Embleya scabrispora: one gene and its partners. The protein of the gene in region 2 interacts with the protein of the main gene of each other region in a pairwise test. Links are inferred from orthologs where the notes say so. Each region holds a gene or a part of one and is shown on either strand. Other genes may lie near its edges.

Region 1 (2,965 bases), 1.8 Mb from region 2 along the record:
CCGCGCCGCGCTGAAGAACTTCGACTCGCCGTCGCAGAACGCGATCTACGCCGACGTCGAGGGCCACATCGGCTACCAGGCGCCCGGCAGGATCCCGCTGCGGCGCAGCGGTGACGGCCGGTGGCCGGTGTACGGGTGGGACGCGAAGTACGACTGGCTGGGCACCATCCCGTTCGAGTCGTTGCCGAACGTGTACGACCCGCCGGACGGCTACATCGTCACCGCGAACAACGCGGTGACCTCGCCGGCGTACCCGTATCTGCTGACCTCCGACTGGGGGTACGGCGCCCGCAGCGCGCGGATCGAGGAGATGATCACCAAGGCACCGGGCAAGATCGATCCGGCGATGATGCAGAAGATGCAGGTCGACGACGTCAACCCGGTCGCGCAGTTCCTGGTCCCGGCCCTGCTCGCGGTGCGGATCGACGATCCGTGGGTGCGCGAGGCGCAGGACCTGCTCAAGGACTGGGACAAGCGCAACGACGCCGACTCCACGGCCGCGGCGTACTTCAACGCGGTGTGGCGTCAGGTGCTGATGCTGGCGTTCGGCGACAAGATGCCGTTCTCGGTCCGGGCCGACAACGACTGCGCGAGCAACGCGGACAACACGCACGTGCAGTGCGGTGACCGCGACGACTCGACCGCGCAGCCCGACGGCGGCGACCGGTGGAACGAGGTCGTACGCACACTGCTGGCCACCCCGGAGAGCCCGTGGTGGAACATCTCCAAGAACCCGGGCGCGATCACCACCCGCGACGGACTGCTGCACAAGGCGATGACCGAGGCGAAGAAGGACCTCACCGCCCGGCTCGGCAAGGACATCGACACCTGGTCGTGGGGTCGGCTGCACACGCTGACGCTGCGCAACCAGACCCTGGGCACCGAGGGTCCGGGCGTGGTCAAGTGGATGCTCAACCGGGGGCCGTACGCGATGTCCGGCGGCGAGGGGCTGGTCAACGCGACCGGTTGGAACGCCGCGCAGGGCTACGAGGTGACCACCGTGCCGTCGATGCGGATGGTGGTGGACATGTCCGACCTGGACGCGTCGCGGTGGATCAATCTGACCGGCGCCTCCGGGCACGTGTGGCACGACAACTACACCGATCAGACCGATCTGTGGCGCCGGGGCAGGACGCTGCCGTGGGCGTTCACGCCGGCGGCGGTGGACAAGGCGGCCAAACACCGGCTGACCCTGCTCCCGGCCGGTCCGGCGGCGCCGGGCAAGCCGTGACGGGCGCCCGCGGCGGTGCTACCGGGTGAACCGGTACACCGCCGCGGGCGTCACCGCGATGTCCACGGGCACGTCGTGCGGCTCGGCGGGCACCTCGTCGAGCACCTCGCCGTCGTACAGCAGCACCACGGTGACCGCCGCCTTCGGCGCCCGGGCCAGCGCCCGGTCGTAGGAGCCGCCGCCGCGCCCCAGCCGCATCCCCCGGCGGTCCACCGCGAGCCCGGGCACCACCAGCACGTCGGCGGTGCGCACCCCCTCCGGGCCGAGCCGCGGCCCGATCGGCTCGCGCAGCCCGCGGCCGGCCGGCACCAGCGACGCCGGCCCCTCGTACAGCGCCCAGTCCAGGTCGTCGTCCGCCAGCAGCACCGGCAGCAGCACGCGCCGGGTGGACCCGGCGGCCAGGTCCTCGGCCAGATCCCGACCGCCCGGTTCGGAGCCCACCGGCACATACGCCGCGACGGTGCCCGCGGCGGCGATCTCGGGGAGCGCGAGGAGCGCGTCGCGGAGCGCGCGACTCGCCGCGACACGCCGGTCCGACCCGACGCGTGACCGTGAGTTCATCAACTGTGACCTCAGCGTGGCCTTGTCGTTGAGGATGTCCTTCATGCTGTTCCCTGAATGACGTGTTTGGACGGGTTACCGAAGGAGTCCGCGCAATCGACACAGTTCGCGCCATCGCACCGGACCCGGATGCCGCATGAGCCTGACTTTCGAACGCCTCCTGATCATCCTGCTCGTCGGCGCGCTCGCGGTCGCGGTCGGCTCGCTGACGGTCGCCGTACGCCGGTTGCGCGCGATCGCCGGCAACGAACTGCCCGAACTGCGGCACGAGGTCACCCGTTTGGAGCTGAACCGGGCCGAATTGGAGCGGCTTTCGGTCACCGATCCGCTGACCGGCGTGTGGAACTACCGCTATCTGCAACTCGTGCTGGACCGCGAGGTGATGCGGGCGACCCGGTTCGGCAGGCCGCTGGGGCTGCTCATGCTCGACCTCGACCACTTCCGCGCGGTCAACGAGCGGCACGGCCACCAGGGGGCGGGCGCGGTGCTGCGCGAGGTGGCCCAGCGGCTGGCCCTGGAGATCCGCCAGGTGGACACCATCGCCCGGTACGGCGGCGAGGAGTTCGTGATCCTGCTGCCCGAGACCGACGCGGCCGGGGCGGCCAAGGTGGCGGAGCGACTGTGCTACGCCGTACGCCGGGGCACGTTCGGCGCGGCGACCGACCCGGTCCCGCTGACCATGGCGATCGGCACCGCCGTGCTGCCCGAGGACGGCACCCACGCCACGACCCTGCTGCGCGCCGCCGACCGGGCGCTGGCCCGGGCCAAACGGGCCGGCGGCGACCGGTTCTGCGGCCCGGAACCGGCCGAGACCGGGCCACCGGCCGACAACCGGCCAATCGCCGGCCTTCATGAGGCCCCGGCGACCTCACCCGTTAGTGTGCGGTCATGTCTGCGCGTCATGCGTTCCGGCTCACCAAGGCGGTCGTGCCCGCCGCCGGCCTCGGTACCCGATTCCTGCCGGCGACCAAGGCCACGCCCAAGGAGATGTTGCCGGTCGTGGACACGCCGGCCATCCAGTACGTGGTCGAGGAGGCCGTCGCGGCCGGGCTCACCGACGTACTGATGGTCACCGGGCGCAACAAGCGCGCCCTGGAGGACCACTTCGACCGGGCCTACGAACTCGAACACGCGCTGGCCGCCAAGGGCGACGTGGACCGGCTCAAGCTGGTC
Region 2 (2,970 bases):
CGGCGCGGTTGGGCGTCCAGTACCTGCTGAAGCTTCTCGTACTCCTCGACGCACTTGCCCGCGCCCAGAGCCACCGAGTCCAGCGGGTTGTCGGCGATGTGGATCGGCATGCCGGTCTCGGTCCGCAGCCGCTCGTCGAGGCCGCGCAGCAGGGCGCCGCCACCGGTGAGCACGATGCCGCGATCCATCACGTCGCCGGCGAGTTCGGGCGGACACTGGTCCAGGGTGCTCTTGACCGCGTCCACGACGGTGTTGACCGGTTCCTCGATGGCCTTGCGGACCTCGGAGGTGGAGATCACGATCGTCTTCGGCAGCCCGCTGACCAGGTCGCGGCCGCGGATCTCGCTGTGCTCGTCCTCGCCGAGGTCGAAGGCCGAGCCGATCGACATCTTGATTTCCTCGGCACTGCGCTCGCCCAACAGCAGCGAGTATTCCTTCTTGACGTAGGCGATGATCGCGTTGTCCAACTCGTCGCCCGCCACCCGGATCGACTGCGCGGTGACGATCCCGCCGAGCGAGATCACCGCCACCTCGGTGGTGCCGCCGCCGATGTCGACGACCATGTTGCCGGTCGCCTCGTGCACCGGCAGGCCGGCACCGATCGCGGCGGCCATGGGTTCCTCGATGATGTGCACGCTGCGCGCGCCGGCCTGGCTGGACGCCTCCACCACCGCGCGGCGCTCGACGCCGGTGATGCCGGAGGGCACGCAGATCACCACGCGCGGCCGGGCCAGGTAGCGGCGGCGGTGCACCTTGAGGATGAAGTAGCGCAACATCCGCTCGGTGATCTCGAAGTCGGCGATCACGCCGTCCTTGAGCGGTCGGATCGCCACGATGTTGCCGGGCGTGCGCCCGATCATCTTCTTCGCCTCGGCGCCGACCGCCAGGATGCCCCCGGTCGTGGTGTTCTTGGCGACCACCGACGGCTCGTTCAACACGATGCCGCGGCCTCTGACGTACACCAGCGTGTTGGCCGTACCGAGGTCGACCGCCATGTCACGACCGATGAACGACAAGTTGTTCGCCATAAAAAAACCTAGGGCCTTCCCGAGCTCGTAGCCATGAGGACATGAGCCGGCCGGAGGACGTCACGTCCGGGACGCCGAACCGGCCGACCACAATCGTAGGCACGGAGTAACGGCGACAGAACCGCGATGTTCCGGGGCACGGCTGCACCCTCCATCCACCATGACGTGATCACCGGGCGAGGGGTTGCGTGCCACGCGCGGGGAATGGAGGGATTTCCCTCTAACAGCGCACGCGCGGCGCCCGATCGGCACTCTCGCGCTCGCGCGCGGGCGCGCCCGGCGGGTCCGTAAAAAATTTCGACGCCCGGTGCGGCCCGCGCGCGTCGCGCGGCGCCGGGGATCGTCTCGGCACGGGGTCCGGCCCGGTGCGCGGGTCGCGATCGTGGGAAGCGCGCACCGGGGCACCGCGGCCGAACCGTCAGGCGTGCTCGGGGAAGAAGTTCTTGATCTCGCGCTCGGCCGAGTCCACCGAGTCGGAGCCGTGCACGATGTTCTCCCGGGTGATGGTGGCGAAGTCGCCGCGAATCGTGCCCGGGAGGGCCTTGATCGGGTCGGTGACGCCCGCGAGTGCGCGGAACGACTCGATCACGCGTTCGCCCTCGACGATCATCGCCACCGACGGCGCCGAGGTCATGAACTCCACGAGCGGGGCGTAGAACGGCTTGCCCTCGTGCTCGGCGTAGTGCCGCTCGATCGTCTCGCGGTCCATCACGCGCAGATCGAGCGCGGTCAGGGTGAAGCCCTTGCGCTCGATGCGGCCGATGACCTCGCCGACGAGACCGCGCCGGACTCCGTCCGGCTTGACCAGGACGAGCGTGCGCTCGGACATGGGGCTCCTTGCTTGATCGGAGGGGGACTCGATACGGGTGTCGCACCGTACGGATGTTGCGACGTACGGGTGTCGCGACCCTACGAATGGGTCAACGCCCAGAGCCTATCCGGGGTAACGCCCGGACCTTTCGGCCGTATCCCGGATCACTCGGCCGTGGCCTCGCGGGCGGCCTTGGCGGCGTCGATGATCCGCCCGACCCGGATGCAGCCGTACCAGATGAGGCCGAACACCACGCCGATCAGGAACATCATCGGGACCACGAAACCGGTCAGGAACAGGCCGGCCTGGAGCACCCAGCCCGCCGTGATCGCCCACGGCTCCTTGAGCTTGGCGCACAACCACACGCACACCAGGGCCGAGGGCCCCGCGACCGCCCACAACACCCCGGTGGAGATGTCGGTGAGTTGCATGGCGACCAGCGCGGCCAGGCAGATCACCAGGGCCTGGCCGATCAGGTGGGTCGAGCACAGCGCGCGCATCAGGCGCCCTTTCCGTCGGTCCGGCCGGCTCCGGCCTCGCGTGCGCCGCCCTTGAGCAACACCCGCGCCTCGCCGACGGTGACCACCGAGCCGGTGATCAGGACGCCGGCGCCGCCGAGGTCGCCCTCCTCCTCGGCCAGCGTGACCGCGGCCTCGATCGCGTCGGGCAGCGCGGGTTGTACGTCCACCCGGTCGGCGCCGAAGACCTCGACGGCGAGCGCGGCGAGTTCGTCGACGGGCATCGCGCGCGGCTGCGAGTTCTGCGTGACCACGACCTCGGCGAGCACCGGTTCCAGGGCCTCCAGGACGCCTCTGACGTCCTTGTCGGCCATCACCGCGACCACCCCCACCAGGTGCCGGAAGTCGAACGAGTCGGTCATCGCGCGGGCGGTGGCCAGGGCGCCGGCGGGGTTGTGCGCGGCGTCGATCAGCACGGTGGGGCTGCGTCGGACCACCTCGAGCCGCCCCGGGGAGGTGACCGACGCGAACGCCTCGCGGACCAGGTCGGCGTCCAGCGCGCCGGCGCCGGTGAGCCCGGGTCGGTCGGCCGTGCCGACGCCCAGGAACGCCTCCACCGCGGCCAGCGCCACCGCGGCGTTCTCCGCCTGGTGCATGCCGTGCAGCGGCAGGA
Region 3 (3,152 bases), 3.3 Mb from region 2 along the record:
CCGTGGTCGTGGGTGGGCCGAGATCGGCTTGCCGTCCTCAAACGCCGGACGGGCTGATGTGCTTGGCCGTGGTCGCAGGTGGGCCGAGATCTGCTTGCCGTCCTCAAACGCCGGACGGGCTGCTTGGGTTGCCCCCGGTCGTGGGTGGGCCGACATCCGCTTGTCGTCCTCAAACGCCGGACGGGCTGACTGGGTGGGCCGAGATCGGCTTGTCGTCCTCAAACGCCGGACGGGCTGTTTTTGGTGGCGTTTGGGGGTTTGGCTGCGGGGGGTGGTCCTCCTGGATTCGGCTTATGTACGAATGAGGCCGGAGCGCTTTGAGGACGGTGAACCGGGCTCGGCTCCGATGCGGATGTGGCCGAGTGCATCAGCCCGTCCGGCGTTTGAGGACGGCAAGTCGAGATCGGCTCGCCCGCGACCGGGGGCAACCCAACCAGCCCGTCCGGCGTTTGAGGACGGTACGTGGGTACTCGGCCCACCCGCGACGCGGGCCGCGCGGGCCGGCCCGTTTCCCGCTCGCGTTCCGCGACAGGTAGGTTGCCTACTGAGATGTGACGATGTGTCAGCTGATGAGGTGGGCGATGTTCGGCAGGAAGAAGAAGGCTCCCGTGGCGGCCGAGGGTCGGGATGTGGCGGCGTTGGTGCTTCGGGCGACGCTCGGTCCGATGTTGTTCGCGCACGGCTACAACAAGGTCGCCGGCCCCGGCGGTCTCGCGGGCACCACCGGCTGGTTCGAGTCGCTCGGCCTCCAGCCCGCCGAGGTGCACGCGCGCCTCGCGGCCGGGACCGAGATGGCGGCCGGCGTCGGCATCGTGCTCGGCGTGGCCAACCCGCTGCCCTCGGCGGCCACGGTGGGGCTGATGAGCGTCGCCGCCGCGACCGACCACAAGGGCAAGGGCTTTTTCGTGTTCAAGGGCGGCTGGGAGTACACCGCCGTGGTCGGCGGCGCCGCGGTCGCGCTGGCCGCGCTCGGCAACGGCAAGTACTCGGTCGACGCCCTGGTCGGCCGCCGTCGGTCCGGCCTGCGTCCGGCGCTGTTCGCCGCCGGCGTCGGGGTCGCGAACGCCGCGCTGTTGCTGAAGCTCTGCTACAAGCCGGAGCCGGAGGCGAAGCCGGACGAGACGGTCGACGCGTAACACTTCGGACCGCCTCGATCACCTCGGCCCGCCCCGAACCCCTCGGGGCGGGCCGAGGTGTCCGCGCGAGCGGCTACGTTGGGATCCTCGTTGATCCATGGGCGTCTCGGACGCCGTCGTGTGGAGGTTCTTGCTGTGCAGACGTTGCCCGAGTCCTGGCAGCCCGTGCTCGCGGAGGAGTTGGCGAAGCCCTACTACGCCGAGCTGACCGCGTACGTGGACGCGGAACGCAAGGAACACCAGATCTTCCCGCCGGAGGACGAGGTGTTCGCGGCGCTGGAGGCGACGCCGTACCAGGACGTGCGGGTGCTGGTGGTCGGGCAGGACCCGTACCACGACGACAACCAGGCGCACGGCATGTCCTTCTCGGTCCGGCCCGAGGTGCGCATCCCGCCGTCGCTGCGCAACATCTACAAGGAGATGAACGCCGACATCGGCCTGCCGATCCCCGACAACGGCTACCTGATGCCGTGGGCGCAGCAGGGTGTGCTCCTGCTCAACACGGTGCTCACCGTGCGGGCGCACGAGGCCGCCTCGCACAAGGGCAAGGGCTGGGAGAAGTTCACCGACGCGGTGATCAAGGCGGTCAACGACCGGGACGAGCCGGTGGTGTTCGTGCTCTGGGGTGGGCACGCGAAGAAGAAGATCTCGCTGATCGACACCGCCAAGCACGCCATAGTGCAGGGCGCGCACCCCTCGCCGCTGTCCGCGAAGCTCTTCCACGGCAGCAAGCCGTTCTCGCAGATCGACGCCGCGCTCGCGAACATGGGGCACAAGCCGATCGACTGGACGATCCCCAACGTGAAGAAGTAGCGGGAAGCGGCAACAGGCGGCAAAACGGGGGGCGCAAGAAAAGCGACATCCGGCGTTCCGGTTCGGTATCGGCTCGGCCGTTATCGGACCGGAAACGGGCGCCATTCGGGAATGGCCGGAAATCTCCTTGCATCGATGCGGAACACGCGCCACATGCCCTTACGGTGTGGGGTTCCCCCATCCCGTGCCTCCCGAGGCGGCTCCCGTGTCCACGTCCACAGTTCGGCCCGTCACTCCCACCTCCACTCCCGCCCCCACCCTCGACCTGACTCCCGGCTATGTCGCGCATCGCGGCCTGCGTGAGGAGTTGGCCCGGCTGACCGAGGTGACCCGACACCTCGATCCGGTCGACATCCTGCGCGTCCGCGCGGTCGAGGAACATCTCGCGCTGGTGTTGCGCTTCCTGCGCGCGCACCATCGTGAGGAACACATCGTCCTGTACCCGTCGGTGCGCGCCGGTTCGCCCCGGGCCGCTCGCACCGTGACCGCCTTCCAGGTCGACCACTCGACCCTGGAGGAGGCGATGCGCCTGGTCGCCGACCGCAACGTGCCGTTGCGGGATCGTTCGCCCGCGATCGGGCGGCTGTGCGAACTGGTCGCCCGGCACAGCCTGGCCGAGGAGCACGAGCTGTTCCCGCTGATGCGCCGGCATGTGCGCGGCACGCCCGACGGGCGTATGCCGACCCGGACCGTGCGGGTCTGGGGCCGCGACCTCCCGGCCTTCGTGGCCTTCCACCTGCACCACGCCACCGGCGCCGAGCGGCGGCGGGTGCTGCGCTGGATCCCGCCGGGGACGGCGCTGCTGTGGCGGGCCGGCTGGCGACGGGCCTACGAGCGGCGTCGGCGCGCCGCCTACGGCGGGTCCTGACGACCGGACGGGGCCGGAGTGTCCCGGATCCGGTCCCGAGCCGGGTCCGCCGTATCGCTCGGCGCGGTCAGTTCGGCCAGGAGTTCGCGAACCCGCTCGATCTCCGGGCCGGTCGGCTGTACGTCGCCGAGCGCGCGGACCAACGCGTCCAGCGCGCGGGCCGGTTCGGGTTCGGCGAGCGTGGACAGGTCGTGGATCAGCCGTAGCAGCATGATCCTCGGCGCGGCGATCTGCTCGCGCGGCAGCGGGCGTTCGAAGTAGTCCTCGGCCAGATCCAGCCACAGGTTCCACAGGTCGGTCCGGGCGATGCGGGGCACCGCCATGATCGCGTCGGT

The links.
Region 1: the proteins of ndk (region 2) and B4N89_RS12250 interact in binary tests that used the Escherichia coli proteins (3 or more experiments, as listed by UniProt). The link is inferred for Embleya scabrispora from one-to-one orthologs.
Region 3: the proteins of ndk (region 2) and B4N89_RS05670 interact in binary tests that used the Escherichia coli proteins (3 or more experiments, as listed by UniProt). The link is inferred for Embleya scabrispora from one-to-one orthologs.

What each region holds. Positions count from the first base shown.
Region 1 is NZ_MWQN01000001.1:2,784,686-2,787,650, reverse strand. Bases 44-2,856 are described here. They hold B4N89_RS12250 (5-formyltetrahydrofolate cyclo-ligase), read right to left. Parts: upstream 1,838-2,856; coding sequence 1,250-1,837; downstream 44-1,249. Other genes in these bases: galU (UTP--glucose-1-phosphate uridylyltransferase GalU), read left to right, coding at 2,681-2,856; B4N89_RS12255 (penicillin acylase family protein), read left to right, coding at 44-1,231. In the rest of the region: more of B4N89_RS12255, read left to right, coding at 1-43; more of galU, read left to right, coding at 2,857-2,965. UniProt on the Escherichia coli protein: Involved in the removal of 5-formyltetrahydrofolate.
Region 2 is NZ_MWQN01000001.1:4,560,800-4,563,769, reverse strand. The notes cover bases 153-2,970. They hold ndk (nucleoside-diphosphate kinase), read right to left. Parts: upstream 1,858-2,970; coding sequence 1,447-1,857; downstream 153-1,446. Other genes in these bases: B4N89_RS20170 (DUF4233 domain-containing protein), read right to left, coding at 2,004-2,339; B4N89_RS20180 (rod shape-determining protein), read right to left, coding at 153-1,016. In the rest of the region: more of B4N89_RS20180, read right to left, coding at 1-152. UniProt on the Escherichia coli protein: Major role in the synthesis of nucleoside triphosphates other than ATP. The ATP gamma phosphate is transferred to the NDP beta phosphate via a ping-pong mechanism, using a phosphorylated active-site intermediate.
Region 3 is NZ_MWQN01000001.1:1,279,207-1,282,358, reverse strand. The notes cover bases 111-3,110. They hold B4N89_RS05670 (uracil-DNA glycosylase), read left to right. Parts: upstream 111-1,271; coding sequence 1,272-1,949; downstream 1,950-3,110. Other genes in these bases: B4N89_RS05660 (TIR domain-containing protein), read right to left, coding at 2,802-3,110; B4N89_RS05665 (hemerythrin domain-containing protein), read left to right, coding at 2,155-2,817; B4N89_RS05675 (DoxX family protein), read left to right, coding at 582-1,136. Outside these bases: more of B4N89_RS05660, read right to left, coding at 3,111-3,152. UniProt on the Escherichia coli protein: Excises uracil residues from the DNA which can arise as a result of misincorporation of dUMP residues by DNA polymerase or due to deamination of cytosine.